DNA from 3 places in the Pseudomonas sp. GNP012 genome. Region 3 is predicted to be linked to each of the others. Evidence: predicted binding sites of a transcription regulator. Region 3 holds the regulator's gene; each other region holds the start of a gene.
What was found. Region 3 encodes FliA, which starts transcription of late flagellar genes. Its sites were predicted from a motif close to CTAAAGTTTNNNNNNNNNNNGCCGNTAA; they were not measured.
Positions count from the first base shown of each region.

Region 1: motA (flagellar motor stator protein MotA) is a predicted target of FliA. The motif match lies at 8,036-8,063, and genes of this name have one in related genera.
Region 2: ACXX83_RS00560 (methyl-accepting chemotaxis protein) is a predicted target of FliA. The motif match lies at 5,335-5,362, and genes of this name have one in related genera.

Region 1 covers NZ_JBTGUU010000001.1:5,994,622-6,004,568, forward strand. The annotation lists gene parC (DNA topoisomerase IV subunit A) at 1-541, shown strand, start outside; gene ACXX83_RS27075 (PqiC family protein) at 717-1,430, shown strand; gene ACXX83_RS27080 (AhpA/YtjB family protein) at 1,691-3,208, opposite strand; gene serB (phosphoserine phosphatase SerB) at 3,344-4,558, shown strand; gene asd (archaetidylserine decarboxylase) at 4,690-5,550, opposite strand; gene ACXX83_RS27095 (rhodanese-like domain-containing protein) at 5,569-6,384, opposite strand; gene ACXX83_RS27100 (HDOD domain-containing protein) at 6,427-7,965, opposite strand; gene motA (flagellar motor stator protein MotA) at 8,133-8,984, shown strand; gene motB (flagellar motor protein MotB) at 8,988-9,947, shown strand, end outside.
Region 2 covers NZ_JBTGUU010000001.1:129,788-139,734, reverse strand. The annotation lists gene ptsP (phosphoenolpyruvate--protein phosphotransferase) at 1-1,018, opposite strand, end outside; gene cra (catabolite repressor/activator) at 1,309-2,304, shown strand; gene ACXX83_RS00565 (TatD family hydrolase) at 2,308-3,087, shown strand; gene ACXX83_RS00560 (methyl-accepting chemotaxis protein) at 3,213-5,243, opposite strand; gene ampE (regulatory signaling modulator protein AmpE) at 5,449-6,285, opposite strand; gene ampD (1,6-anhydro-N-acetylmuramyl-L-alanine amidase AmpD) at 6,282-6,842, opposite strand; gene ACXX83_RS00545 (DUF1631 domain-containing protein) at 6,905-9,082, opposite strand; gene nadC (carboxylating nicotinate-nucleotide diphosphorylase) at 9,347-9,947, shown strand, end outside.
Region 3 covers NZ_JBTGUU010000001.1:3,711,483-3,721,429, reverse strand. The annotation lists gene flhF (flagellar biosynthesis GTPase FlhF) at 1-787, shown strand, start outside; gene fleN (flagellar synthesis regulator FleN) at 904-1,734, shown strand; gene fliA (RNA polymerase sigma factor FliA) at 1,731-2,471, shown strand; gene ACXX83_RS16710 (chemotaxis response regulator CheY) at 2,639-3,010, shown strand; gene ACXX83_RS16705 (protein phosphatase CheZ) at 3,032-3,820, shown strand; gene ACXX83_RS16700 (chemotaxis protein CheA) at 3,869-6,130, shown strand; gene ACXX83_RS16695 (protein-glutamate methylesterase/protein-glutamine glutaminase) at 6,179-7,309, shown strand; gene ACXX83_RS16690 (flagellar motor protein) at 7,309-8,049, shown strand; gene motD (flagellar motor protein MotD) at 8,065-8,955, shown strand; gene ACXX83_RS16680 (ParA family protein) at 8,999-9,787, shown strand; gene ACXX83_RS16675 (CheW domain-containing protein) at 9,914-9,947, shown strand, end outside.

The DNA.
Region 1 (9,947 bases), 2.3 Mb from region 3:
GGGCGAACCGCTGACCGGTCGCCTGACGCCGCCGCCGGGAGCGAGTTTCGAATGCGTGCTGATGCCCGAGGACGACGCGCTGTACGTGATCGCCTCCGACGCCGGCTACGGTTTCGTGGTCAAGGGCGAGGACCTGCAAGCCAAGAACAAGGCGGGCAAGGCCCTGTTGAGCCTGCCGAACAACGCCAAGGTCATGCTGCCGCGCCCTGTGGCCGATCGTGAGCAGAACTGGCTGGCGTCGGTGACGACCGAAGGTCGCCTGTTGATCTTCAAGATCAGCGACCTGCCACAATTAGGGAAAGGCAAAGGCAACAAGATCATCGGGATTCCCGGTGAGCGAGTGGCCAGTCGCGAAGAGTATGTGACGGACATCGCCGTATTGCCGGACGGTGCAACATTGGTGTTGCAGGCTGGGAAACGTACCTTGTCACTGAAAGCGGACGACCTCGAACACTACAAGGGTGAACGTGGCCGTCGTGGCAACAAACTGCCGCGTGGCTTCCAGCGGGTAGATGCGCTGCTCGTCGAAAACCTCAATTAGGCGACATAGAAGCGCCGAACTACGAATTAACCCGTAGTTCGGCGCTTTGCGCTGGAGTCGGAACGCATATTCACGGATGATATGGCCTTTCAAGCGCCGGCACTGCCGCGCGTTCTTCATATTTATTGAGTATTTTCACTGTGATCAGCCTTTTATTGATCACCTGGATGGGACGATGACTGCTCTGCGCCTTCCTTTTATTCTTATGCTCGCCGGCGTTCTTGGCCTGGCGGGTTGCAGCGTTCACCAACCGGTGTCGTTGTATCAGCTGGACGCTGGAAACCCTGTTCAGCCTGCACAGAACGCGGGCATGGCGGTATTGTTGGGCCCGGTCACCGTGGCCGACTACCTGCAGCGCGAAACCCTGTTGCAGCGTCAGCCGGATGGCAGCTTGCAAGCATCGACCGACGGTCGTTGGGCCGGCAGCCTTTCGTCGGATATCGATCAGTTGCTGCTGCGTCAGGTCGCAGGTCACCTGGACAGCCAGCGCGTAGTGCTCGCCCCGGCAACATTGGGGTTCACCCCGGACGTTCAGGTGCTGCTGACCATCACGCGCCTTGATTCGGGTGCAAAACAACCGGCGATCCTCGATGCGCAATGGCGCCTGATCGACCGTCGCGGGCAGGTCCGTGATAATCGCATCATCCATTTGCAGGAACAGCATGCCGGTAGTACGGCGGCTCAGGTCCAGGCACAGGGCGTGTTGTTGCAACGCCTGGCCGAGCAATTGTCGGTGGCGCTCAAGCCACTGGCCAATCAGCCACCGATCGCCGAAGTCCCGCGTAAAGCGCCAGCCAAGGCGGCTGCACCTGCGGTAGAACAGGAAAAGCAGCCGAAGATCCCGATGGCCGCGCCTATTCGTACGGATATGGAAGTGTTCCGCTTCTAAGCCAGAGCTGAAGCTGTTCCCTCAATAAAGCCCGCCTTGTGCGGGCTTTATTGTTTCTGCCGGCTGGCGATCTCTAGTGTGGCTGGTGGCCTCATCGCGAGCAGGCTCGCTCCCACAGGGGATCTTCAGTGAGCACTCCGTTGTGGTAAACCCGGATCAATTGTGGGAGCGAGCCTGCTCGCGAAGGCGTAGGTGCAGACAACAAAAAAGCCCGCAGACGATCACTCATCTGCGGGCTTCATTGTGGTCGGGCCTAAGGTTTAAGCCCGGCGCTCGTGCATCCGCGCCAGTTGCCGTTCAAGCATCGATGGATACGGCTCCATCAACCGTTCCACGCAGCATGCACCTTCAGGGCTGGCAATCGGGCGGATCCGTGCGCGCTGACGGATCAAGGCGTCGTCGCTGATCTTGCGTTCCACCAGCAGCAGGTTGCGGCTGTGTTGCGACAGGGCCAGGGCGTCCTGGGCAGGGTCGGTCAGCAGCAGGTCGATCTGGCTCAGGCCGAACAGTTCGTCTCCCAGGGTCAGGCCCAACTGCAATTGCAGGGTGATGCCGCTGTCCGCGACTTCGATCTGCAACTGGTGGCCCAGGGCCCGCAACAGCTCGCCACAGCAAATGGCGTTGGTCAGGTAATCGTCGCCGCTGTCTTCAGTGTGGAACAGCATCAGCGTGCTGCCATCGTTCAATGTCTCCACTTCGCCTTGATACAGCGATGCGGCCTGGTCGAGGCAATCGCGATAACGCTCCAGCAGTTCTTCAAGGCGCGCCCGCGGCAGGCGGCGCAGTTGCTCCTGGGAACCCAGTTGCACCGCCAGTACCGCGCTGTGTTGTGGCACGCTCGGCGTAGCCTTGCGAATCACCGGTTGCGGGGTGCTGTCCAGCGACTCGTCGCGCAGGTCGGCGAACGGGTCTTCGTCATCGTCGTCTTCGACGGTGCTGACGATCTGCCGTGGCGCTGGCTTGAGCGCCGCTACCGGGCGGCTCTCGTCGAAACTCGGATCGCGCAGGTTACGGACTTCGAAGGCCGGGTCGACCTCGTCATCGGCCTCGTCGAATTCCGGCTCCGGTTCCGGCACAGGGGCAGGCTCCGGGGCGAAGTTGGCGTGCAGCTGACGCGCCAGGTCGCCGATTTCGTCCTGGCGGTCGGTGGCCGGGGTGTATTCATCGATATTGCGCAGCCACACCCGCAATTGCAGCAGGGGCGTTGAGAGATACCGCCCCATGCGCAGGCTCAGGGCCAGGGACAGGGCCAGCAGGATGGCGCTGAGGATGCCCATGCTTTGCAGGCTGATGGTCATCGGCTGCTGGAATTGGTCCATGTCCAGACTTATGCGCAATTGCCCGGCGGTCACGTCCTGGAAGGTGATCTTGCTCTGGTACATGCCTTCGGCTTCGCCCAGCAGGCCATGCTTGGGACGCTGGCCGGATTCGGCAAGGATGCGGTTGTCCGGACTGTAGATGGCGGCGTGGGCCACCAGCTTGTTCTTGGTCAGGTTATTGAGCAGCACATTGAGGCTGAGGATGTCGTTGGACACCAACAGCTCCGTGGCCGAAGTGGCCGTCTGCGTTGTCAGGCTTTCGCCCAGCGCATCCGCCTGCTCATGCATGGCCTGCTTGAATTGCAGGCCCATCACGCCGGCATAGATGACCAGGGCCAGGGCGACCAGGATCACGTTATGGCTGGCGATGCGCAATGCAATCGGTACACGGCGGTGGCGCAGTGCCCGGAAGATCAGCAGGAAGAAGTTATCGGTTTTTACTGGCGTAGGCCGGTTCACTTGAGCTCGGCTCTTTTGTCCGTGAAGTTGACGCGCAGTATAGCGACAGGCCCTAGACCGTCAAAGCGCTCACGGTGCCCGATGGTCACTGAAAGTGGGTAGAATGCGGTTTTTTTCCACCTGCGGGGGTGCGCCTTGCGCGAAATCGTCCTGATAAACATCACGGGAGTCGACCGTCCGGGTCTGACTGCGGCCATTACCGGCGTTCTGGCCCAGGGTGGTGTGAACATTCTCGACATCGGTCAGGCGGTGATCCACGACACCTTGTCGTTCGGCATCCTGGTTGAAATTCCCGACACCGAGCAAGGCAAGTCCGTGCTCAAGGACATCTTGTTCAAGGGCTACGAGCTCGATCAACAGGTGCGTTTCACACCGGTGTCCGAACAGGATTACCAGCAGTGGGTCGGCAACCAGGGCAAAAAGCGCCACATCGTGACCCTGTTGACCCGCAAGGTGACAGCCGGGCAGTTGCAGGCCGTGAGTTCGATCACCGCCAAATATGGCCTGAACATTGACCACATCGATCGTCTGTCCGGGCGCATGCCGCTGGACACCCCGGCCGACAAGGGCAAGGGCTGCATCGAGTTTTCCGTGCGTGGCGAGGCGGCTGATCCGCAGGCGCTGCGGGCCGAATTCCTCAGTGTCGCCCAGGAACTGAACGTCGACATCGCCTTCCAGGAAGATTCGCTGTTCCGTCGCAATCGTCGCCTGGCGGTGTTCGACATGGACTCGACCCTGATCGAAGCCGAAGTGATCGACGAACTGGCCAAGGCGGCTGGCGTGGGTGACAAGGTTTCGGAAATCACTGAGCGGGCGATGGCCGGCGAACTGGACTTCCGCGCCAGCTTCAAGGAGCGCCTGGCCTTGCTCAAAGGTCTGGACGTCAATGTGCTGGATTCCATCGGTGCTTCGTTGCGCCTGACCGAAGGCGCGGAAACCCTGTTCGCCGAACTCAAGCGCCTGGGCTACAAGACCGCGATCCTGTCGGGCGGCTTCACCTACTTCGCCAAGCAACTGCAGGCCAAGCTGGGGATCGACTACGTGTTTGCCAACGAACTGGAAGTGGTCGACGGCAAAGTCACCGGCGTAGCGGTCGAGCCGATTGTCGATGCGCAGCGCAAGGCGGATTTGCTGAAGGAACTGGCACACAAGGAAGGCTTGCGCCTGGAGCAGACCATTGCGGTCGGTGACGGTGCCAATGACTTGCCGATGCTGGCGATTGCCGGGTTGGGCGTAGCGTTCCGCGCCAAGCCGCTGGTCAAGCAGTCGGCCAAGCAGGCCATTTCGACGCTGGGCCTGGATGGCGTGCTGTACCTGCTGGGCTTCCGCGATCGCGACGGACAGCTGTAACGCCGCAAAACACCTGTAGGAGCGAGCTTGCTCGCGATGGTCGCCAACGATGACGCGGGCTTTCTGAATACCCGCGTCGTTCTCAGGTTCATCGCGAGCAGGCTCGCTCCTACAGTGAATGGCGGTGTCTATCAGGCCTTTGGCGAACCCATGCCCTGACCCATCTGCACCGCTGTACCGGCAGTCATTTCTTCAGCCCACTTCACCTGATCCGGCCCGAACAGCACGACAGCGGTCGAACCCAGTTTGAAGCGGCCCAGTTCCGCACCTTTTTCCAGATGGATCGGCGCGCGAGCGGCTTCGTCGTAGCGGAAGGTTTTCAGCTCGCGTTTCGGCGGCGTGACCAGGCCGGCCCAGACGGTTTCAATCGAAGCCACGATCATCGCGCCCACCAGCACCACGGCCATCGGCCCGCGCTCGGTGTCGAAAATGCACGCTACGCGCTCGTTGCGGGCGAACAGTTCCGGAACGTTTTCAGCGGTGGTCTGGTTGACCGAGAACAGACGGCCCGGGATGTAGACCATCTCGCGCAGGGTGCCGGCCAGCGGCATGTGCACGCGGTGGTAGTCCTTCGGCGACAGGTAGATGGTCGCGAAGTCACCGCCCATGAACGGCGCAGCATTCGCCGCATCGCCACCCAACAGTTCCAGCACGCTGAAACTGTGGCCCTTGGCCTGGAAAACACGACCGTGCTCGATCGGGCCGAGCTGGCTGATCGCGCCGTCGGCCGGGCAGAGGATCGCGCCCGGAGTTTCGTCCAACGGACGGGCACCGTCTTTCAGTGCGCGGGTGAAGAACGCGTTGAAGTGCTCGTAGGCAGTCAGGTCTTCGACCAGCGCCTGGGACATGTCCACCTGATAGCGCTTGGCGAACCAGGCGGTAAAGGCATTCTTGAACCAGCGCACGCGGCATTCGGCGATGCAGCCGGCCAGTCGCGAGAGCAAGTTGTGGGGCAGCAGGTACTGGCCGAGGAGAAACAGACGCTTGTTCATTAACAGTCCTTAAAAATCTTAAATTTCTACCGGGGTATCGGGATGGTTGCCCCATTCGCCCCAAGAGCCGGCGTAGCCCTTGACCCGCGGATAACCGAGGGACTTGGCCACCAGATAGGTGAAGCCAGAACGGTGGTGGGTCTGGCAGTGGGTAATCACTTCTTTGTCTTTGCTGATCCCGAGTTTTTCGAGGATCTGCGGCATGTCGGTGCGGATGCGCAGCTGGCGTGCCCGATCCATGCCGGAGGTCCATTCGAAATTGACCGCGCCGGGAATGTGCCCGCCCTTGGCCGCCAGGACTTTCTCGCCGGAATACTCCAGCGGCCCGCGTGCGTCCCAGATGGCCAGGTCGGCAGCGCCGAGCCGGCTTTGCAGGTATTCGCGGGTGGCGGTGGGTTCATCGTGCAAGGTCAGAGAAACCGGGCCACCCACGGCTGGGGGGATCTGGATCGACATGGGCAAACCTTCTGCCAGCCAGGCCGTCAGGCCGCCGTCGACATAGTGGTACTTGCTGTGGCCGATGACATCCAGCAGCCAGATGAAGCGTCCAGCCCAACCGCCGCCTTCGTCGTCATACACCACGTAGACCGCATCGGGATTGTGTCCCAGCTCGCCAAACAGCGTTTCGAGCGCTGCCTGCGGGGGCATCAGTCCCGGGGCGGGGGCCTGCCCCAGTTGCGTGCGTTTCGGATCGACAAAGCGCGCGCCGGGAATGTGTCCCTCGGCGTAGCGGGCGGGACTGGTCAAGTCCACCAGAATCAGTTCGCGGGCGTCGAGGCGAGGGAGCAAGTCGCTCGGCTCGATCACCAGCGGCAAGCCAGAGAAGTCAGACATGTGAGGTCTCCAGAGCACAAAAGGGAGGATTGTAGCGCAGCCTTATTGGCCGCGGTGGCTAAAGCTATGCAGGGCTTTTTCGATGCACTGCGCGGTTTTGCCGAAGGCCTGTACGGAAATTTCCGAAAACGGCCCGCCGCCCTGGTCCGCCACGACGATCATGATCACCCGGCCATTATTGACCAGCGAGCGCAGCAGCAGGTGTTCGCCGCTGAACTGCGAACGCAGGCTGTTGGGCAGCAGGGCCGAGAATTGCGCGTTGTTGGCCGGCGTCAGGCGGACCTGGGCCTGTTGCGCGAGCAGGCGTTGCAACACGTTGCTCTGGCTGACCACGAAGTTCAGCCCGGCTGTCTCCTTCGCCAGGCCGGCCGTCTGGTGCACACGCAGGTTGGCATGGGTACGGTCGGCCATCAGGATCATCACCCTACGCATGCCGCAGGCCACGAGGGCGTCCCGGGCGGCGATGGTCAAGTGCATGGCGTTGGTGAAGCGACTCGGCTCGACCAGCAATTCGGCGCATTGCTTGCGCCATTTCGCCAGATCTTCGGCAGTGGGTGCCGCGGCTGGTAGCAAACCTGCGTGGACACGGTTCATGCCCCACGGCCAGATCAGCGATTCGGCGGGGTGCCAGAGGTCGGGCATGGCGTGATGGCGCGCGCTGTTGGCGGCTTGCTGGTGCAGTTGTTGTTGCACCTCATCCATTGGCATTTGCAGGTAAAGGCTGGTCAGGTACTGCCAGCGTTCACTGTGCGGGCTGTCCCAGGCGTGTTGTGCCGACAGCGCCAGCCCGTTGGCCAGCAGCACCGTATTGGCCGGTTGATTGAGCCAGCGGCGCAGGGTCGGATCGTCATCCAGGCGGTTCCGCTGGCGCAACGGGTGCTCGCTGTCTCGGGCGATGCGCAGGACTTTCACCAGCTCCCGCTGCTCGGTGAGCAATAGTCGATAGCCCTGTTGCACCCAGATCGGCAAGCGCCAGACCTCCACCAGCGCCTGGCCGATGTCCAGCAGGCGTACGCCAAACAGTTGCATTTCGACTTTACGTGCCGACTCACCTTTATGGATGACCCGCAGTTCCCAGTCTTCGAGCAGTTTTGGATGGGTCAGCGCCAAAGGCCACAGGGGCGAAAGAAACAGCAGGCTACCCCAGTGGATGTCCTGCCACAGGCGCGCCAGGCGACTGGCAAAAAAACCATTGGCCTGTTGTGTGGCGTGCTGGCTGATCATCTGCAGCTGACGCAAGGCTTTGGGGATTTCGGACTGGGGTTCGGCGGGCAGGCGTGCGAGCAGCTCTTCGGCGCGCTTCAAGCCGAGGCGATTGATCGCTATCTCGAGGTTTTCCGCCGGCTCGGCCATACCGCCGTGGGTGTGCCGGTTGGCTTCGCGAATCACGCTCAAGGCCAGGGCGGGGCTGCCTTGCATGAGGTCGGCGATATCGCGTAGCGAGCTGCGATTGTCGCGGATGGCCTTGCAGACCCGGTCGTGGCTGGCTTGCGGAACCGGCAGGCGCACGCCATCGAGCAGCTTGACCCAGCCTTCGAGCGTCGTCGGTTTTGGTGTTGGAACGTTCGTTTCGTTAACCATGGTGGGAGGCGATCATCGTCAACAATACCTGTGCCCTGAAGGGGTCAAATTAGCTTTTCGCCTGAACTGGCTATAGTCTGGCGCAGTTTTGCCGATAAGTAGAAGAAGAGATTTTTTAACTTCCGAATATGACCTTGAACCCGACTCAGTAAGTGCTCTCCTAACCTATGGCTAAAATTATCGGCATCATCGTCGTATTCGCGAGCGTGCTCGGCGGATACGTGCTTTCCCACGGCAAGATTGCCGCCCTGATCCAGCCTTTCGAGGTCATGATCATCGGTGGTGCGGCCCTCGGCGCCTTCTTGCAGGCCAACCCCGGCTACATGACGATGCACGTGCTCAAGAAGTCTTTGAGCATGTTCAGTTCGCGTTTCAACCACGCCTTTTACCTTGAAGTGCTGGGCCTGATCTACGAGATCCTCAACAAGAGCCGCCGCGAAGGCATGATGGCCATCGAAGGCGACATCGAAGATGCCGCCGCGAGCCCGATCTTCGCCAAGTACCCGACGGTCCTCAAGGACGAACGCATGACCGCGTTCATCTGTGATTACCTGCGCATCATGTCCTCCGGCAACATGGCCCCGCACGAGCTTGAAGGCCTGTTCGACATGGAGCTGTTCAGCCTAAAGGAAGACCTGGAGCACCCATCCCACGCGGTCAACGGCATCGCCGACGCCATGCCCGGTTTCGGTATCGTCGCGGCGGTACTGGGTATCGTGGTGACCATGGCCTCGCTGGGTGAGGGTGACCAGAAGTCCATCGGCCTGCACGTCGGTGCGGCACTGGTCGGTACCTTCTTCGGTATTCTCGCCGCCTACGGCTTCTTTGGCCCGCTGGCCCATTCCCTGGCCCACGATGCCAAGGAAGAGCTGAACGTCTACGAAGCCATCAAGGCCTCGCTGGTGGCTTCGGCTTCCGGCATGCCGCCATCGCTGGCCGTAGAGTTCGGGCGCAAGGTCCTGTACCCGGCGCACCGTCCAAGCTTCGCCGAGCTGGAACAAGCGGTTCGCGGTCGTTAAGTTATGGAAAATAATCAGCCGATAATCATCAAGCGCGTCAAGCGCATCGCTGGCGGGCATCACGGGGGCGCGTGGAAAATCGCCTTCGCCGACTTCGCCACGGCGATGATGGCGTTCTTCCTGGTGTTGTGGCTGCTGTCCACCGCCACGCCGGAACAGAAGATTGCCATCGCCGGATACTTCAAGGACCCGATCGGCTTTTCCGAAAGCGGCACGCCGTACATCATCGATCTGGGCGGCACGCCGACCCTGGCGCCGGAAAACACCCTCAACCCCGAGGTGAAGTCCCAGCCGCAGCCGGACAAAGTCACCGTCGATGTCGACCAGGTCGAAGGCATGGCCGAGCAGGTCGAAAAGGAGCGCCTCGAGTTGTTGCTGCAGGAACTGCAGAACAAGGTCGAAGAAAACCCGCAGATGCAGAGGTTCAAGGACCAGATCCTGTTCGAAATCACTCAGGACGGCCTGCGTATCCAGATCATGGACGCGGAAAATCGCCCGATGTTCGACTCGGGCTCAGCTCGCTTGAAACCGTATTTCGAAGACATCCTGCTGGCCATGGCCGACACCATCAAGGCGGTGCCGAACAAGATCAGCATCAGCGGCCACACCGATGCCAAGCCATACACCGGCACCGGTGATTTCGGTAACTGGGAACTCTCGGCCAACCGTGCCAACGCCGCACGGCGTGCGCTGGTGGCGGGCAGCTATCCGGATGCACAGGTGGCGCGCGTGGTCGGTTATGCCTCGTCGGCGTTGTTCGATCGCGAGCATCCGTTCAACCCGGTCAACCGCCGTATCGACATCGTGGTGCTGACCAAGAAAGCCCAGCGTGCGATCGAAGGCTCGCAAGGCGCGGAGCCTGCTCCCGATGCGCCTCAAGGTTCGGCTGCACCAGGTGCAGCACCGACCGCACCGGTCGACCCGAACGCATTGCCGGCGGACAAGGAACCGCTGCCGGCCCAC
Region 2 (9,947 bases), 3.6 Mb from region 3:
GGGCGCCGAGGCTGAGCAGTTTGCTCAGGCTCTTCACCGACACCGCGCTGTCGTGGCCGTCGACGATCCGCACGCGGATTTCACCCTCAAAACTTTTCGCCAGTTGCGCGAGGATTTTCGCCGGCCGCGCATGCAAACCATGAGCATTGGCCAAGGCAATGCGCGCACTGGGCCAGTCGGCGGGCACTTCGCCACCGAGCACTTCGAGAACTTTGCGACTGCTGGTGGCGCGCCCCAATTCATGGCCACGCCCTTCGATCAACAACGCGCACAGGCGCTCGAGCAGGGCTTGATGGGCTTCACCGAGGCTGGCCAGGCAGAACAGTCCATTGAGCGGCTGGCCGAGATAGCGCAGTGGTTTGTCCGGGGTGACGAAGGCCAGACCGGGGCGTTTCACCGTTTGCTCGCTGTGCAGCCACCACAGGCCATCGCCCAACGGCAACGCTTCAACCTGTTGCAGCACGGCGGAAAAACCATTGCTCACGCAGTCGGCCTGGCGCAACAAACGTGCGCCGCGCCACACCAGCTCCTCGAAATCTTCGGCCGCCACACCGAGGCCGATCATCTGCGCATCCAGCGCCAGCTCCTGCGGCGCGCCTTGCAGCAATTTCAGCAGCGCTTCAGCGGAACCGGCGCGACGCAGGGCCTGGCCCAGGTCAGTCTCGCCGAGGGCGCGGGTCAGCAATTGCAACAGGCGCAGATGCTCATCGGATTTGGCTGCGATACCGATCGCCAGGTAAACGATATGACCGTCGCCCCAGTCCACACCTTCAGGGAACTGCATCAGGCGCACACCGGTGGTGAAAACCAGATCGCGGGTTTCGGGAGTACCGTGGGGAATGGCAATACCTTGACCGAGAAAGGTCGAGCCCTGGGCCTCCCGCGCCTGTAAACCGGCCAGATAACCCTCGGCAACCAGGCCGTCGGCGACCAGATGCCGGGCCAGCAATTGCAGCGCTGCGGATTTATCCACAGCCGACTGGCCCATGGAAATCTGCTCTACAGTGAGCTCGAGCATGCTTTCTCCTTTTTGGCGCCTTGGGGCACCAGGTATTGTTTTGAATGAGTCAGCTTAGGCGCTTGGTCATCGCTTTTGGCGGTTTCACGGCAGAACCGGCCAAAGGCACCTAAAACGTAGAAAATACGCCTGCTGAAACGTTTAATCTAGATCGATTGGCACGTTACTCGATATTGGCCCATCCTTGAAGTCCAACTTGTCGGATGCGTTGCGACAATGGTCGCCTGCCTTAATCGGTTAGGATTGACGAAAATGTCGAGGCAATCTCGAAAAAACAAGGAAACAGCGGGTTGAAACTCAGTGATATTGCCCAGTTGGCCGGTGTGTCCGTCACCACCGCCAGCTATGTCATCAATGGCAAGGCCGAACAACAGCGCATCAGTAGCGCCACCGTCGAACGCGTGCGCGCGGTCGTCGAACAACATGGCTTCACGCCTAACCCACAGGCCGCCGGCTTGCGCAGCCGACACACGCGCACGTTGGGGTTCATTCTGCCGGATCTGGAAAACCCCAGTTACGCGCGAATCGCCAAATTGCTCGAACAAGGCGCACGCGCCCGCGGTTATCAGCTGCTGATCGCCAGTTCCGACGATGCCCCGGACAGCGAGCGGCAATTGCTGCAACTGTTCCGCGCCCGGCGTTGCGACGCGCTGATCGTTGCCAGCTGCCTGCCGGCCGGCGACGACAGCTATCACCAGTTGCAAGCCAAGGGCATACCGATCATTGCCATCGACCGGGTCATGGAACCCGAGCACTTCTGCTCCGTGATCAGCGACGACCGCGAGGCCAGCCTGCAACTGACCCGCAGCCTGCTGGAGCCGCAGCCCAAACAGATCGCCCTGATCGGTGCCCGCCCGGAACTGAGCATCAGCCGGGAACGCGCCGCGGGCTTCAATGAGGCCCTCACCGGGTTCAGCGGCGAAGTACTGATCGAAGAAGGCGAATCTTTCAGCCGCGAGTGCGGCAAACAATTGATGGAAGAGTTGCTGCTGCGCCTGGGCCATTTGCCCGATGCGTTGGTGACCACCTCCTACGTTTTGCTTCAGGGCGTGTTCGATGCGCTGCACGACTTCCCGCTGAAAAACCGCCCGCTGCGCCTCGGCACATTTGGCGACACCCAGTTGCTCGACTTCCTGCCATTGCCGGTCAATGCCATGGCCCAGCAACACCAGTTGATCGCCGACAAGGCCCTCGCGCTGGCCCTGGCAGCCATTGAGCAGTCGGATTACCGGCCCGGCGTACAAGCCATTGCGCGCACGTTCAAGCAGCGTATTCGCCAGGACTGAACCGTGGAGCTGATCGATACCCACACCCATCTGGATTTTCCGGACTTCGACGCTGACCGCCAGGCATTGCTGGCCGAAAGCCGCGCCCTCGGGGTGCGGCGGATCGTGGTGCTGGGGGTTTACCAGGCTAATTGGCAACGGGTCTGGGAGTTGGTGCAGAGTGACCCCGACCTGCACGCCGCGTTCGGGCTGCATCCGGTGTATCTGGACGATCATCGCCCGCAACACCTGAGCGAACTCGGTGACTGGCTGACCCGCCTGGCCGGCCATCGGCAACTGTGTGCAGTGGGCGAGATCGGCCTGGACTACTTCATCGAATCCCTCGACCGCGACCGCCAACAGGCGTTGTTCGAGGCGCAATTGCAACTGGCGGCGGACTTCAATCTTCCGGCATTGATCCATGTGCGGCGTAGCCATGCGGCGGTGATTGCCACACTCAAACGGTTTCGCCTGAAACGTGCCGGGATCATCCACGCCTTCGCCGGCAGCAAGGAGGAGGCGCGGGAATACATCAAGCTCGGTTTCAAGCTCGGCCTTGGCGGTGCCCCGACCTGGCCACAGGCGCTGCGCATGCACCGCGTGCTCGCTGAGCTGCCTCTGGATTCGGTGGTGCTGGAAACCGACTCGCCGGACATGGCGCCCGCCATGTTCCCGGGCCAGCGCAACAGCCCGGCACACTTGCCGGCGATCTGCGCGGCGTTGGCCGGCATCATGGCGATCAGCCCCGAGCAATTGGCCGCGGCCAGTACAGCCAATGCCTGCGAGTTGTTCAACTGGTCATAACGGCCAGCACCAGCCAACTGTGGGAGCGGGCTTGCTCGCGAAAGCGATCTTTCAGTCACATTGATGTTGAATGTGCCGCCGTCTTCGCGGGCAAGCCCGCTCCCACAGGTTTCCCGAGGAACCTTTCAAACCCGGAATGCGCTGATCAACTGTTTCAACTCCACGACCTGAGCCGACAACGCCCGACTGGCGTCTTCGGTCTGGTGCGCACCTTCAGCGGTACGCTCACCGGCGCGATTGATCTCGACGATGTTCTGGTCGATGTCGTGGGCCACGGCGGTTTGTTGCTCCACGGCGGCGGCAATCTGCTGGTTCTGGTCGACGATCATGCCGACCGCACCCAAAATGTTTTCCAGCGCCCGCTGGACCTTCTCCGACTGCCCCACCGTGCCGTTGGCCATTTCATGGCTGGTGCCCATGGCCTTGACCGCTGCGCCGACTCCGCCATGGAGCTTGGCGATCATCTGCTCGATTTCTTCGGTCGATTGCTGGGTACGCTTGGCCAGGGTCCGGACTTCATCGGCGACCACGGCGAAACCGCGCCCCTGCTCACCGGCCCGTGCGGCCTCGATAGCGGCATTGAGTGCCAGCAGGTTGGTCTGCTCGGCGATGCTCTTGATCACTTCCAGAACGCGGCTGATGGACTGGCTGTCGCTGGCCAGTTGATTGATCACCAGCACCGACTGATCAATTTCGTTGGCCAGGGCGGCAATGCTGCCTTGCTGCGACTCCACCAGACCGCGACCGCTGATGGTTTCGTCGTTGACACTGTGGGCGCTGCTCACCGCCGCTGCAGCACTGCGCGCGACCTCCTGGGAAGTGGCCGACATCTGGTTCATCGCCGTGGCCACTTGTTCAATCTGTGTACGCTGTCCGGCGACGGCCTGGTTGCTTTGCGCGGAAACGCTTTGCACCTGACCGGCCTGGCGCTCGACTTCGCTGACGGTCTGCCCCACCCGTTCGATCAGGTCATGGATTTTCTTCACGGTGCCGTTGAACACCTCGCCCAATTCGCCCAGCTCGTCACGGCTGTGGGCGCTAAAGGTCACGGTCATGTCGCCGGCCGCCACTTTGTCCATCACCGCTCCCAGACGCTTGAGCGTGGTGCGGGTCGAGGCATAGAAAGCACCGTAGAGATAAAAGATCAACACGAATACGACTGATAACGCCACGGCCTGCAAGACCATGTGCGTGCGGTTCTGGTCCAGGCGTTGCTGCAACTGCGGGCCCAGATACTTGAGGGTTGCTTCGTTGAGTTGGTAAGTCTGGTCCATCAGGGCGCTGACCTGATCGTAAAAGCCCTGCCACGGCGCATCGAGGGTATCGGCCATGACCACTTGCTCTTCGAACAGCTCGCTGGCTTTCTTCAAGGATGCCCAGCTGCTATCGGACTGAGCGGCCAGGGTGTCGCGGGCGGCTTTGCTGGAACCCAAGGCGTCCTGCAACTTCAGGCCATATTCGGCCTGGAGCTTTTCAATCTGCGCCAGCAATTCATCGAAACGGGTACTCGAAGCCGAGTTGATGAAACCCTGCCCCAACGAGTAAGACCCCATTGCCCGACCTTCGCCCAGAATCTGGGTGACACGTGGTGTGACGAGGGTGACGAGTTCGCTCAACTGGCGCATGTCGCTCTGGTTGTCGCGGCTGAGGCCGGACTGGCTGGTGATGAGCTGGCTGAAAATCTGCGCGCTGCCCACCAGTTTGCTGATCAGGGCACTTTTGCTCTGCAGGGAGTTTTCCGTTTGCTGGGCCTTGAACGCGGCGATCATTTCATCGCGCTTGCCATCAAACACCGCGACCTGCTCCGGGTCGCTGGTCATCGCCGTCAGCCCTTGCAGGCGAGTCAGAATATTCTGTTCGAGGGTGCTGATTTTCGATTCGACATTGCCGGCCTTGCCGGATTGGCCGAGGCTGACATTGATCTGCACCAGGTTGTTCAGGGTTTCCAGATCGCGCCGTAACGTCAGGCTGCTGCCCAACAGATCGAGACTTTGCAGTTCGATGCGCGTGCCCTGGAATTCGCGGTAGGAGTCACGCACCAGATAGAAGTTGGTCACCAGCATCGGCACCAGGAACAGTACGCTGATCAGGCTGAACTTCATGCCGAAGCTCAGGCGATTCATCAGTGCGACAGCGGGATAGAGCAAGCTCTTCACTGGATGTCTCCCTTCAATTTCTTATTTTTTTTATTGGCAGGCGCAGACAGACAGCAGATAGCCACTATACGGCGCTATCTCTGTATAACTTAAATCGGCAGGATGTTTTGTAACTTAAGGTTAACGACAGGTTTCATCCGCACTGGCGGATGAACCATTGTGGCGAGGGGGCTTGCCCCTCACCACAAGGGAATTAACTGCAGGACTAATGCAAGACCGTCCACAACGCAAACCCCGCATACCAGAGCACCGCCGCACGCAGCAGCAGCGCCCAGATGCGGTCCAGGTTGTTGATACCTTCCACGCCGGCCACCGGTGCCGGAATTTCACCGGCCACCAGCCCGACTTTCACGATCAATTGCGCGGCGCTGATGTTCCAGTTCAGCAGTTCATGCAGCATCACCCGACTGACCGCGACAAAATTGCCGACCAACGCCAGGCTGGCCGCCAGCAGACGCACCGGCAACCAGTCGAAGGCGTGGCGCAGTTGCCCGGCGCGCTCGACCAGCGCCGGGTTTTTCCCGTGCTCTTCGGCCAGTGCCAGCAGCCGATAACTCAGCGCCGCGACCGGCCCTAAGAGGAAGTACCAGAAAATCACCGCGAAAAAGCTCTGGTAGGCCTCCCACAGCAAATGCCCTTCGACCTGCTCCAGCAACTGCTCGCCACTGTCTGCGCAGATATCCAGATCGCGCTGGGCGACATGGGCCGCTGCTTGCAGGTCCTCCCGACGCCAGGCATCGCGGAACGGCCCGAGATCGCCCAACAGATCACCGCGCCCCAGGCTGTAGATCACGACCAGCAAATGGATCGGCAACGCGAGCAACCCGTAGGCCACCGGCTCGATGACGATCAGCAGCAAACCCAGCAACGCCACCGGCAACAAGACCACTACCGACAACACCAGCCATGGCCGGCCCGAAAGCCGCGGGCTGGCCTCAAGCTTGTTCAGCTCGTGTATCCAGCCACTGTCACGCTGAACCCGATGGCGCAGGGCCGAGAACTTCTCGATCCACACCGCCAACAGCAACACCAGAAAACTCATCGTCCTTCCTCTTGTGCCAGGGCGGCACGATAGCGTGCCCAGTCGAACGCCGGCCCTGGATCGGTTTTGCGCCCCGGTGCAATGTCGCTGTGCCCGCAGATGCGCTCTGTGGTGATTGCCGTGAACGCCTGTTGCAACTGGCGGGTCAGGGCTGTCAACGCGTTGTATTGCGCGTCGGTGAACGGCAGATCATCCGTGCCTTCGAGCTCGATGCCCACGGAAAAATCGTTACAGGTCTCCCGCCCCTTGAAGCTCGATACCCCTGCATGCCACGCACGCTCAAGACATGAAACAAACTGGGTGACCGTTCCGTCACGCTCGATCAGAAAGTGCGCGGACACCCGCAAATCCGCAATCCCTTCAAAATAGGGATGTTCGGTGACATCCAGGCGATTCTGGAAAAACTCCTGCACCTTGCCCGTGGCGAACTGCGCTGGTGGCAGGCTGATGTTGTGGATCACCAGCAGGGAAATCTCGTCTGTGGGGCGCGCATTGAAGTTGGGTGAGGGGCAGACATGCACACCCTGAATCCAACCGCTCGCGGGGTCCAACTGCATACCGATTCCTTCAACGTCGACTGTGTTGGCACAGTATGCCGCGATATTCCCCCAAGGCGCGATCACTTGCCGCGCTTGAGGTTGCCGATCACCCGCTCGAGAGCTCGCTCGAACAGCAAGGTGTCGTCAAGCACTCGCGCCACGCCATTGCGCAGCTCCAGGGCCAGGTCAGGGCGACTGCGCTCGAGCACTTTCATGCCGGTGCGGTTGACGAAGATGTATTGGCCGGTGGTTGCAATGATGGCCACCAGTTTGCAGCGAAGGCTGTTTTCCGGGTCTTCCTGAAATTCGACCCAGCAGCCCGGAAGCATTTTATCGACCTGACGCAACCCCGCATCGTCCGCCAGCAAACGTATCGGCTCACTGTGCACCTGACTTTCGTCAGCCATGTGCAGGACGACAGGCATCAGCACTTCGATCATCAGCGACGCACTGGCGGATGCGCCCCCCGCTGCCTGAACGTGCAAGCTTTCCAGCTCGCTGAAAAATTCACTGGCGGCAAATGGATCGAACGCCGATGAGTTCAGTCCGTCGCGCAACGACTTGAGCAAATCCGGTATCAGGGCCAACATCCTGGTCGCATCGGACTCGTGGTGGCGCTGAACGCTCCAGACCAATTGCTCCAGGGTACGCACATCGGCATGCCACTCTGCCGACTGATCGCCATGCTTGAGGTACGTCAACAGCAGTACTTTGCTCCAGGCCTCCTGGACAAACCCCAACACGCCTTGCGGCAGGAACTTGCCAAACAACGCCTGATTCAGCACCTGCTCGACACGCTGGCGGGCCAGCCCGGTCTTGGCCCGTCCTTCCTCGGCATCACGAATGCGTTGTTCGAGCAACTCGCTGCGACGGCGCTCGTCCTGGGTAAACGCGAGAAAATCGGCCAGCAGTTCGGAAAATATCGCGGGGTCATCGACAAAGTCATTCAACAAACGTTGTACGACCTGATCGATGCGCACGTACAGGCTGTCACGCTGATGATCGTCACAGGCATCCCACCCCATTGCCGCGCTGGCGATTTCGTTGAGCAGGCGTCGTGCCGGGTGACTGCTGCGACTGAAGAAACTCTTGTCGAGCACGGCCACCTTGACCAGTGGAATCTGCAATCGGCCGATCAGCGCCTTGAGGGGATCCGGCAGATTGCGATCATCGAGCATGCATTCGAACAGCATGGCGACCAGGTTGATCACATCTTCATCGGCCTCCCCGAGAACCCGCGACCTGCCACTTTTGACGCTGACCCGGGTGAGTAACTGTTCGAGCTGGTTGCGCAGGTCAAAATCGTCCACGACTTCCGGAGCCGGCACGTATTGCTGCAAATGCGACAGCAGGCGCAACAGATCGCGCGTGGATATCGGCAGCGCAGTGGCACTGACTTCCAGCGTTGGTGACAGGCTGCCGCGAACGTTGAACAGCAGGGCCTGCAACGCAGCGAAAACCTCCTGGACATTTTCATCGATGGGCAAGCAGGCCGCAGTAGCGCCCTCATCAGTCGATTCGACGGGGGCGCTGTCAGGCCGGTCCATGGTACGGCGCACCGGGGCCGGTTTAAGGCCGGGCAACACACCGGTAGCAAGCAGCAGTTGATTGGCTTCGGCGTAAAGTTGATCGGTCTCGCTGAGCACATAACGCTCGAACAACCCGAGGATGATCAGCTTGACCTTGATCTCCAGCCCCAGCTGGCGTGCAGCCTGCAAGAAGTATTCGCAGAGCATCGCCGGGCTCAGGGGGTTGTGCAGATCGCCCAACGCCTTGCCCGACAAGGCGCAGAGTCGGGCCGTCAGTTGATCCAGGGCCAACCCGTCGCGGTCCAGCACCCGGCTGACCATCGCGTCCACCGCGACTGAGCGCTCCCGCTCGTCATCAGTTTGTGCCAAGGATGCATCGGCCGCCAAGGCCTGGGGCATGGCTGCAATGGCAGGGTCGTACTGGGCAAGCCGGATGAACGCGCCGAAAAACTGCTCGAGAAACACCCGCTCGATGCTTTTGTGCTTGAGACGCAAATCGCGCATTGTTTGAAAGAAGATGTTCTGCTCGACGTCACAGCGAGCTCGGTCGGCCATTTCGAAGAGGGTGTCGTCGGCGTTATCGAACAACGCCTGCAATCCGTGTCGCAGCTGTTGTGCGGCCTTGTCGCGGACCTGGAGAAGAATCGCCGGCAGTCGGGCGAGTGGCGATTGAGCCACCTGGTCGGTAGTTGCCTTGTGCAAAGGCACTACATTCCCGTCGTTGTGCATTCGGCCTCCCTGGAACGGTGATGCTTCGACTCGTCAAACCGATGACGTCAAATACAAGGCGAATTATCTTGTAAAAGCTCACCTTTGCGCCAGAAGACTCTGCATCTCATCTCAAACAGGCGTTTGCTCGGTATCGATGGCCCACACCGACACCCTCAGGGATTCGACCAAATGCAGGCGCCATTGCCAACGTAATGCTCTGATGCCTTGGGTTGGTCCGCGCCATGGCCCTATAATCGAGCCACTTTGTTTGTGGAGTCCGTTATGCCGAATCTACGTCTCGCCGATCTGACCGCCGAAATCGAAGCCAACGTGCGCCGTGCGTTGCTTGAAGACATCGGCAGCGGCGATATCACCGCGCAGTTGATCCCGGCCGAACGCCTGGCCACAGCCACCATCATCACCCGCGATGCGGCCGTCATCAGCGGCACCGCCTGGGTGGATAACGTGTTTCGGCAACTGGACCCACGGGTGGCGGTGCACTGGCAGGTTGCAGACGGTGAACGAGTGACGCCCAATCAGGTGCTGTTCCACCTCGAAGGCCCGGCGCGGTCACTGTTGACCGGCGAACGCAGCGCCCTGAACTTCCTGCAACTGCTCTCGGGTGTCGCCACCCGCGCGCAATACCTGGCGGACTTTGTGGCCGAGACTCAGGTCAAGCTGCTCGACACCCGCAAAACGCTGCCGGGGCTGCGCCTGGCGCAAAAGTACGCCGTAACCTGCGGCGGTTGCCACAACCACCGCATCGGCCTGTATGACGCCTTCCTGATCAAGGAAAACCACATCGCCGCCAGCGGCGGCATCGCGCAGGCCATCGCGGCCGCGCACAAGATCGCCCCGGGCAAGCCGGTCGAGATTGAAGTGG
Region 3 (9,947 bases):
GCTGTCTCGAGACCTGCTGGCACTGATCAGCGAAATCCAGGAGCCTCGTCAGGCCTGGCGCATGTTGCTGGCACACCTGGCGCGCATGATCGTTACCCCGGAAGTCGAGCCGCTGGAAGAGGGCGGAGTCATCGCCATGGTCGGCCCTGCCGGCATGGGCAAGACCACCACCCTGGCCAAGCTGGCTGCCCGTTACGTGCTCAAGTACGGCGCGCAGAACATTGCGCTGGTGAGCATGGACAGCTTCCGCATCGGTGCCCAGGAGCAACTCAAGACCCTGGGGCGCATTCTCAATGTGCCGGTGACCCACGTCGATCCGGGCCAGTCCCTGGTGCAGGCGCTCGATCCATTGCTGCGCAAGCGCGTGGTGCTGATCGATACCGCCGGCCTGCAGGCCAGCGACCCGGCCCTGCGCATGCAGCTCGAAAGTCTGGCTGGTCGTGGCATCCGCTCAAAAAATTATCTGGTCCTGGCAACCACCAGCCAGAAACAGGTTCTAACCGCCGCTTATCACAGTTACAAGCGTTGCGGGCTTGCCGGCTGCATCCTGACTAAACTGGATGAAACGGCAAGCCTGGGCGAAGTGTTGAGCCTGGCCATCAGTCATGAGCTGCCAGTGGCGTACCTGACCGATGGCCCGCGGATTCCGGATGATCTCCATCTGCCGCGCCGTCATCAGTTGGTCAGTCGCGCCGTCAGTGTGCAAATGCAGGAAGAACCCAGCGAAGAAGCCATGGCTGACATGTTCGCTGACATCTACCACAGCCCGACCAAGCAGGTTGGCTGAGGTAATAATGAATCGTTTTTGTACCTACATCGATGGTCTGCCATGCATTGTTCCGTTTGTGAACGCGCAGCCAGTAATGTGGCCTCCGTCTATGCAAGACAAGGTAAAGAAATAACATGGGCAGCATGCATCCCGTACAGGTGATCGCGGTGACCGGCGGCAAAGGTGGCGTCGGGAAAACTAACGTGTCAGTGAACTTGTCCCTGGCTTTGGCTGAGCTTGGCCGGCGCGTCATGCTGCTGGACGCCGACCTGGGACTGGCGAACGTCGACGTTCTGCTGGGCCTGACACCCAAACGTACCCTGGCCGACGTGATCGAGGGCCGCTGCGAACTGCGCGATGTACTGCTGCAGGGACCTGGCGGCATCCGTATCGTTCCGGCCGCATCCGGCACTCAGAGCATGGTGCATCTGAGTCCTGCGCAACACGCGGGCCTTATCCAGGCCTTCAGTGATATCGGCGACAACCTCGACGTATTGGTGATCGACACCGCTGCGGGCATTGGTGAGTCGGTCGTCAGCTTCGTTCGTGCAGCCCAGGAAGTGCTGCTGGTGGTGTGCGACGAGCCGACCTCGATTACCGATGCCTACGCCTTGATCAAGTTGCTCAATCGCGACTACGGCATGAACCGCTTCCGCGTCCTGGCCAACATGGCCCAGAGCCCGCAGGAAGGGCGCAACCTGTTCGCCAAGTTGACCAAGGTCACGGATCGCTTCCTCGACGTCGCCCTACAATACGTCGGCGCGGTGCCCTACGACGAAAGCGTGCGCAAGGCTGTGCAGAAGCAGCGCGCCGTCTACGAGGCCTTCCCGCGTTCCAAGTGCTCGCTGGCGTTCAAGGCCATCGCGCAGAAGGTCGATACCTGGCCGCTGCCTGCCAACCCGCGCGGGCACCTGGAGTTTTTCGTCGAGCGTCTAGTGCAGCAAACAGCAGGACCTGTTCTATGACAGCCAGCGGTTACAACCTCTACAAAAAATCGGCTCGTGATGCGCAGTACGAGCTGATCGAGCGTTACGCGCCGCTGGTTAAACGCATTGCTTACCACTTGCTGGCGCGTTTGCCGGCCAGTGTCCAGGTCGAAGACCTGATCCAGGCCGGGATGATCGGCCTGCTTGAGGTATCGACCAAATATGACGCCAGCAAAGGCGCCAGTTTCGAGACGTACGCGGGCATTCGAATCCGCGGCGCCATGCTCGATGAAGTGCGCAAGGGGGACTGGGCGCCACGTTCGGTCCACCGCAATACGCGCATGGTCAGCGACGCCATTCGCTCGATTGAAGCGAAAACCGGCCGTGACGCTAAAGATCACGAAGTTGCGGCCGAACTCCAATTGAGTCTCGACGATTACTACGGAATTTTGAACGACACCCTGGGCAGCCGGTTATTCAGTTTCGACGATCTGTTGCAGGACGGCGAACACGAAGGGCTGCACGAGGATGGCGCGAGTGCTCATACCGAGCCGTCACGCGATCTGGAAGATGAACGCTTCCAGGCTGCGCTGGCGGATGCGATTGCCAATTTGCCGGAGCGTGAGCGACTGGTGTTGGCGCTGTACTACGACGAAGAGTTGAACCTCAAGGAAATCGGTGAGGTCCTGGGGGTCAGCGAATCGCGGGTCAGCCAGTTACACAGCCAGTGCGCGGCCCGCTTGCGGGGGCGTTTGGGGGAGTGGCGAGCGCGCTGAAGGCAGTGTGGGGACACTGCGAAAGAGGCTGGTGTGGTGTTGAACTGCGCCGGTCCCGATCTGTTGTGCTCCAGACAGTCATTGAGTGCTTTGCCGGATTGATTGAAATGGCGCGTCCAGGTGCTGGGCGCGTTTAAGACTGCTTGGAGGTCGAATTGGACAAGAACATGAAAATCCTCATCGTTGATGACTTCTCAACGATGCGGCGGATCATCAAGAACCTGCTGCGTGACCTTGGGTTCACCAACACCGTCGAGGCCGACGATGGCACTACCGCCATTCCGGTGCTCAACAGCGGAAGCATCGACTTTCTGGTAACGGACTGGAACATGCCAGGTATGACTGGCATCGATCTGCTGCGTCACGTGCGTGCCGATGAAAAGCTCAAGCACCTGCCGGTGCTGATGGTGACCGCTGAAGCCAAGCGTGAGCAGATCATCGAAGCGGCCCAGGCCGGCGTTAACGGCTATGTGGTCAAGCCCTTCACGGCCCAGGCGTTGAAAGAAAAAATCGAGAAGATTTTCGAACGCATCGGTTGATGAGTGCGCCACGGGGGAGCTATGGGCAATAACGAAACTTCATTGGGCGACTTTGAATCGACCCTGAAAAAACACGCCGTCGAATTGGTCGAGAGCCTTGAAAAAGGCAAGTTCGGCGACGCGGTGCAATTGATCCATGAGCTCAACCAGACCCGAGACCGCGGCCTGTATCAGGAAGTGGGCAAGCTCACTCGCGAACTGCATAGCGCGATCGTCAATTTCCAGATTGACCCGCACATGCCGCAAGCCGAAGAAGTGTCGCAGATCACCGACGCCACCGAGCGCCTGGGCTATGTGGTCAAGCTGACCGAGGCGGCGGCCAACCGCACCATGGATCTGGTGGAAAATGCCACGCCGCTGGTCAACAGCCTGGCGGACGAAGCCCAGGCCTTGAGCACGGACTGGGGGCGCTTCATGCGTCGTGAAGTCGGTGCCGAAGAGTTTCGTGAACTGGCCCGTCGGGTCGACGGCTTCCTGGCACGCAGCGGCACGGACAATCGCGCGGTGTCGGGCAACCTCAACGACATCCTGCTCGCCCAGGATTACCAGGACCTCACGGGGCAAGTGATCAAGCGTGTGACCCAACTGGTCACCGAAGTTGAAAGCAACCTGCTCAAGCTCGTGCTGATGGCCAGTCAGGTGGACCGCTTTGCGGGCATCGAACATGACCGTGAAGCGATGCTTGCGCAAAAAGATCCACAAAAACATCTCTCTCAGGGTGAAGGTCCGCAGATTCATGCCGATAAAAGAGAAGACGTTGTGTCCGGTCAGGACGATGTGGACGATTTGCTATCCAGCCTGGGATTTTAGAATTTTAGGTATTTTGGGTTTTTAGACCTGTTAGGAGCACCCCCCCTGATGAGCTTCGGCGCCGATGAAGAGATCCTTCAGGATTTCCTGGTTGAGGCCGGCGAGATTCTAGAGCAACTGTCCGAGCAACTGGTCGAGCTGGAAAGCCGTCCGGATGATGCGGATTTGCTCAATGCAATTTTTCGCGGTTTTCACACTGTAAAAGGGGGCGCCGGCTTCCTCCAGCTCAACGAACTGGTGGAGTGCTGTCACATCGCCGAGAACGTGTTCGACATCCTGCGCAAGGGTGAGCGTCGCGTCGACTCGGAACTGATGGACGTGGTTCTCGAAGCGCTGGACGCGGTGAACGGCATGTTCAGCGAAGTCCGCGAGCGCAGCCCGATCACGGCTGCGACACCTGAACTGCTGGCGGCGCTGGCCCGTCTGGCCGAGCCGCAATCGGCTGACGAAGAGGTTACTGCACCTGTCGCCGCCGTGGTTGAAGCGCCGGTGGCTGAAGCCGATTCCGGCGATATTACCGATAACGAATTCGAGCAATTGCTAGACTCGCTCAATGCCGTCAAGGCACAGGCCGAGGCGCCGGCGGTTGCCCACGCACCTGCAAGCGAAGCACCTGCAAGCGACGAAATCACCGATGCCGAGTTCGAGTCGTTGCTCGATCAGTTGCACGGTAAAGGCCAGTTTGCCGTCGATGCGATTGCGCAGGCTCCGGCTGCGCCAGAAGCACCGAAAGCGCCGGGCGACAGTTCCGATATTACGGACGACGAATTTGAAGCACTGCTCGACCAGTTGCATGGCAAGGGCAACTTTGCTGTCGAGGCACTGGAGTCCGCCATTGCTTCGGTGCCTGCACCTGCTGCCCCAAGCGCGGTGGCGGCTGGCAGCGATCTGATTTCCGATCACGAGTTCGAAGCGCTGCTCGACGAATTGCATGGCAAAGGCAAGTTCAGCGAAGTCGGCACCGCGACGGCGGCCAATGGTTCGAGCGCTGCAGTTGCGGCACCGGCACCGGCAGCCAAGGCTGTGGCGCCCAAACCTGTGGCCAAGGCCCCCGAGCCAAAAGCCGAAGCACCGGCCGGCGCTGCACCGGCTGCTGCCCGCGCCCCGGCCGCGCCACCGGCGGAAAAACCGGCAAGCGAAGCCGAGACCACCGTACGGGTCGATACCGCGCGTCTGGACGAGATCATGAACATGGTCGGCGAGCTGGTGCTGGTACGTAACCGCTTGGTCCGCCTGGGTCTCAACAGTGGCGACGAAGCCATGTCCAAGGCTGTATCGAACCTCGACGTGGTCACCGCCGACCTGCAAACCGCGGTCATGAAGACCCGGATGCAACCGATCAAGAAAGTTTTCGGGCGCTTCCCGCGCCTGGTTCGCGACCTGGCTCGCCAGCTCAAGAAAGAGATCAACTTGGAGCTGGTCGGCGAAGAAACCGACCTCGACAAAAACCTCGTCGAGGCCCTGGCCGACCCGCTGGTCCACTTGGTGCGCAACGCGGTCGACCACGGCATCGAGTCGCCGGAAGAACGCGAAGCCTCGGGCAAGGCCCGTGGCGGCAAGGTGATTCTGGCGGCCGAGCAGGAAGGCGATCACATCCTGCTGTCGATCTCCGATGACGGTAAAGGCATGGACCCGAATGTCCTGCGTTCCATCGCGGTGAAACGCGGCGTGATGGACAAGGATGCGGCCGATCGACTGAGCGACACCGAGTGCTACAACCTGATCTTCGCCCCGGGGTTCTCGACCAAGACCGAGATCTCCGACGTGTCGGGTCGCGGCGTGGGCATGGACGTGGTGAAAACCAAGATTTCCCAGCTCAACGGTTCGATCAACATCTACTCGGCCAAGGGCCAGGGTTCGAAGATCGTCATCAAGGTGCCGCTGACCCTGGCGATCATGCCGACGCTGATGGTCATGCTCGGCAACCAGGCGTTTGCGTTCCCGCTGGTGAACGTCAACGAGATCTTCCACCTCGACCTGTCGACCACCAACGTCGTGGACGGCCAGGAAGTGGTGATCGTGCGGGACAAGGCGTTGCCATTGTTCTACCTCAAACGCTGGCTGGTCAGCTCCGCCGCTCACGAAGAGCAGCGCGAGGGCCATGTGGTGATCCTTTCGGTGGGCACACAGCGAATCGGCTTTGTCGTCGATCAACTGGTGGGCCAGGAAGAAGTGGTCATCAAGCCATTGGGCAAAATGCTCCAGGGAACGCCGGGCATGTCCGGCGCCACCATTACCGGTGACGGCCGCATCGCGCTGATTCTCGATGTTCCGAGCATGCTCAAGCGTTACGCCACCCGGCGTATTTGATTCTGCTGGAGCGGGGCGCCTGGCCTCGCTCCATCTAATGGAGTGTTTATGGCAGTCAAAGTCCTGGTGGTGGACGATTCGGGGTTTTTCCGCCGCCGCGTCTCGGAAATTCTTTCAGCGGATTCCAATATCCAGGTCGTCGGTACGGCGACCAACGGCAAAGAGGCGATCGATCAGGCGCTGGCCCTCAAGCCCGACGTGATCACCATGGACTACGAGATGCCGATGATGGACGGCATCACTGCCGTGCGGCACATCATGCAACGCTGCCCGACCCCGGTCCTGATGTTCTCCTCGCTCACCCATGAAGGCGCCCGGGTCACCCTCGATGCGCTGGATGCCGGCGCCGTGGACTTCCTGCCGAAGAATTTCGAAGACATCTCGCGCAACCCCGAGAAGGTCAAGCAACTGCTGTGCGAGAAGATCCTGAGCATCTCGCGCAGTAATCGTCGTGTCAGTCACTACAGCGCTCCGGCGCCTGTCGCTGCGCCAGCGCCGACGCCAGCGCCTTCCAGCGTGGGCAGTTTTGCCAGCAGCGCGCCCGCGCGTCCGGCACCGGCACCGATCCCGGCGCGTACGCATGCCCCCGCTACGTCGTCGCCCGCGCCAAAACGCAAAAACTACAAACTGGTGGCCATCGGTACGTCCACCGGCGGCCCGGTGGCACTGCAGCGGGTGTTGACCCAATTGCCGGCCAACTTCCCGGCCCCGATCGTGCTGGTCCAGCACATGCCGGCCGCTTTCACCAAGGCCTTCGCCGAGCGCCTGGACAAGCTCTGCCGCATCAGCGTCAAGGAAGCCGAGGATGGTGACATCCTGCGTCCGGGCCTGGCGTTGCTGGCGCCGGGTGGCAAGCAGATGATGATCGACGGTCGCGGCGCGGTGAAAATCCTCCCGGGTGACGAGCGTCTCAATTACAAGCCGTGCGTGGACATCACCTTCGGTTCGGCAGCCAAGTCCTACGGTGACAAAGTTCTGGCGGTCGTCCTGACCGGCATGGGCGCCGATGGCCGCGAAGGCGCGCGCCTGCTCAAGCAGGGCGGCAGTTCGATCTGGGCGCAGGACGAAGCCAGTTGCGTGATCTACGGCATGCCGATGGCCATTGTCAAAGCTGAACTGGCCGACGCGGTGTACAGCCTCGACGACATTGGCAAGCACCTGGTCGAGGCCTGTATCTGATGGATGTTCTAAGCCTGATCGGCATCATCATGGCCTTTGTCGCGATCATCGGCGGCAACTACCTTGAAGGCGGTCATCTGGGCGCCCTGGCCAACGGCCCGGCAGCGTTGATCGTGCTCGGCGGAACCATCGGCGCGGCGCTGCTGCAATCACCGATGAGCGCCTTCAAGCGCGCCATGCAGATCCTCGCCTGGATCCTGTTCCCGCCTCGCGTCGACCTGGCCGGTGGCATCGACCGCGTGGTGAACTGGAGCCTGACCGCCCGCAAGGAAGGCCTGCTGGGTCTTGAAGGTATCGCCGACGCCGAGCCTGACAACTACGCCCGCAAAGGCCTGCAATTGCTGGTCGACGGCGCCGAGCCGGAAGCGATCCGCAGCATTCTGGAAGTGGATTTCTACACCCAGGAAAGCCGCGATATCGAAGCGGCCAAGGTCTTCGAAAGCATGGGCGGTTATGCGCCGACCATCGGCATCATCGGTGCGGTGATGGGCCTGATTCACGTCATGGGCAACCTGGGGGATCCGTCGCAACTGGGTAACGGCATCGCCGTGGCCTTCGTCGCCACCATCTACGGCGTGGCCAGTGCCAACCTGGTGCTGCTGCCGATTGCCGCCAAACTCAAAGCCATCGCGCTGCGCCAGTCGCGTTATCGCGAAATGTTGCTGGAAGGGCTGCTGTCGATCGCCGAAGGTGAAAACCCTCGTTCCATCGAGTTGAAGCTTCAGGGCTTCATGGATTGATGGGAGACATGGATCATGGCACGTCGTCGCCAGCATGAAGAACACGTCAACCACGAACGCTGGCTGGTGTCCTACGCGGACTTCATCACCTTGCTGTTCGCCTTTTTCGTGGTGATGTACTCCATCTCTTCGATCAACGAAGGCAAGTACAAGGTCATTTCCGAGGCGCTGGTCGGGGTCTTCACCGATTCCGATCGTTCGCTCAAGCCGATCCCCATTGGTGACGAGCGGCCGAAGACCGTGACCCCGGCCAAGCCGCTGGTCAAGGACAGTGACCAGGTCGATGCCGGTGTCTCCGGCGCCAGCGATCCTCTCAAGAGCATCGCCGACGACATCAGCGCGGCGTTCGGTGACCTGATCAGCTCCAACCAGATGACCGTGCGCGGCAACGAGTTGTGGGTCGAGATCGAGCTCAATTCCAGCCTGTTGTTCGGCAGCGGCGACGCCATGCCCAGCGACATCGCGTTCAACATCATCGACAAGGTCGCAGCGATCCTGAAGCCCTTCGACAACCCGATCCATGTCGAAGGTTTCACCGACGATCAACCGATCCGCACCGCGCAGTACCCGACCAACTGGGAGCTGTCCTCGGCGCGCTCGGCCAGCATCGTGCGCATGCTGGCGATGCAGGGGGTGAACCCCGGTCGCTTGGCGTCGGTGGGCTACGGCGAGTTTCAGCCGGTGGCCAACAATGCCACCGCCGAAGGCCGCGCTCGCAACCGCCGCGTGGTGCTGGTGGTGTCGCGCAACCTCGATGTTCGCCGCAGCCTGACCGGCACCGGAACCGCCCATGCGCAACCGGATGCCGCGTTGAAGCGTGCTGGCACACAAACTGCACCGACCCCGGTCAAGTCGCCGGTACGAGAGAACGCCGTCAATTCTCCGTCACCCGCATTAACACGTTGAGCTATTTCTCGGCCGATCCGTTCGGTCGGGAGGAACATTCCGAATGAGAGTCTGGGCAGTCGCCAATCAAAAGGGTGGTGTCGGTAAAACCACCTCCTCCATCGCTTTAGCCGGGTTGCTGGCCGAGGCGGGCAAGCGCGTGGTCGTGGTCGATCTCGACCCCCACGGCTCCATGACCAGCTACTTCGGCTACGATCCCGACAGCCTGGAACACAGCAACTACGATCTGTTCCTGCACAAGGGCAACGTGCCCCAAGGCCTGCCGGGCCAACTGTTGCTGTCGACCAGCGACGAACGCATTTCCCTGTTGCCGTCCAGCACCGCGCTGGCGACCCTCGAGCGCCAGTCGCCGGGGCAGAGCGGTCTGGGCCTGGTGATTGCCAAGAGCCTGGCACAACTGTGGCAGGACTTCGATTACGCCGTGATCGACAGCCCGCCCTTGCTCGGCGTGCTGATGGTCAATGCCTTGGCGGCGAGCCAGCAACTGGTGATCCCGGTGCAGACCGAACACCTGGCGGTCAAGGGCCTCGAGCGCATGGTCAACACCCTGGCGATGATCAACCGCTCGCGCAAACAGGCACTGCCTTTCACCATCGTGCCGACCCTGTTTGACCGTCGCACCCAGGCGTCCCTCGGAACCTTGCGCGTGCTGCGCGACAAATTCCCCGAGGAAATCTGGCAAGGCTATATCCCGGTGGACACGCGCCTGCGCGATGCCAGCCGTGCCGGGCTGACGCCTTCGCAGTTCGACGGCAAGAGCCGTGGCGTTCTCGCTTACCGTGCGTTGCTCAAGCATCTGCTGGCAGCGCAACTTGTTGCGCAGGTGGCGTGAGATGACCTCGATCCCTGTAGGAGCGAGCCTGCTCGCGATGGACGTCAACGATGACGCGGGAAACCTGGCACCCCGTGGCGCTCACAGGTTCATCGCGAGCAAGCTCGCTCCTACAAGTGAGCGCTCATGAATCGACTGGTAAAGACAACATCGCGCCCGC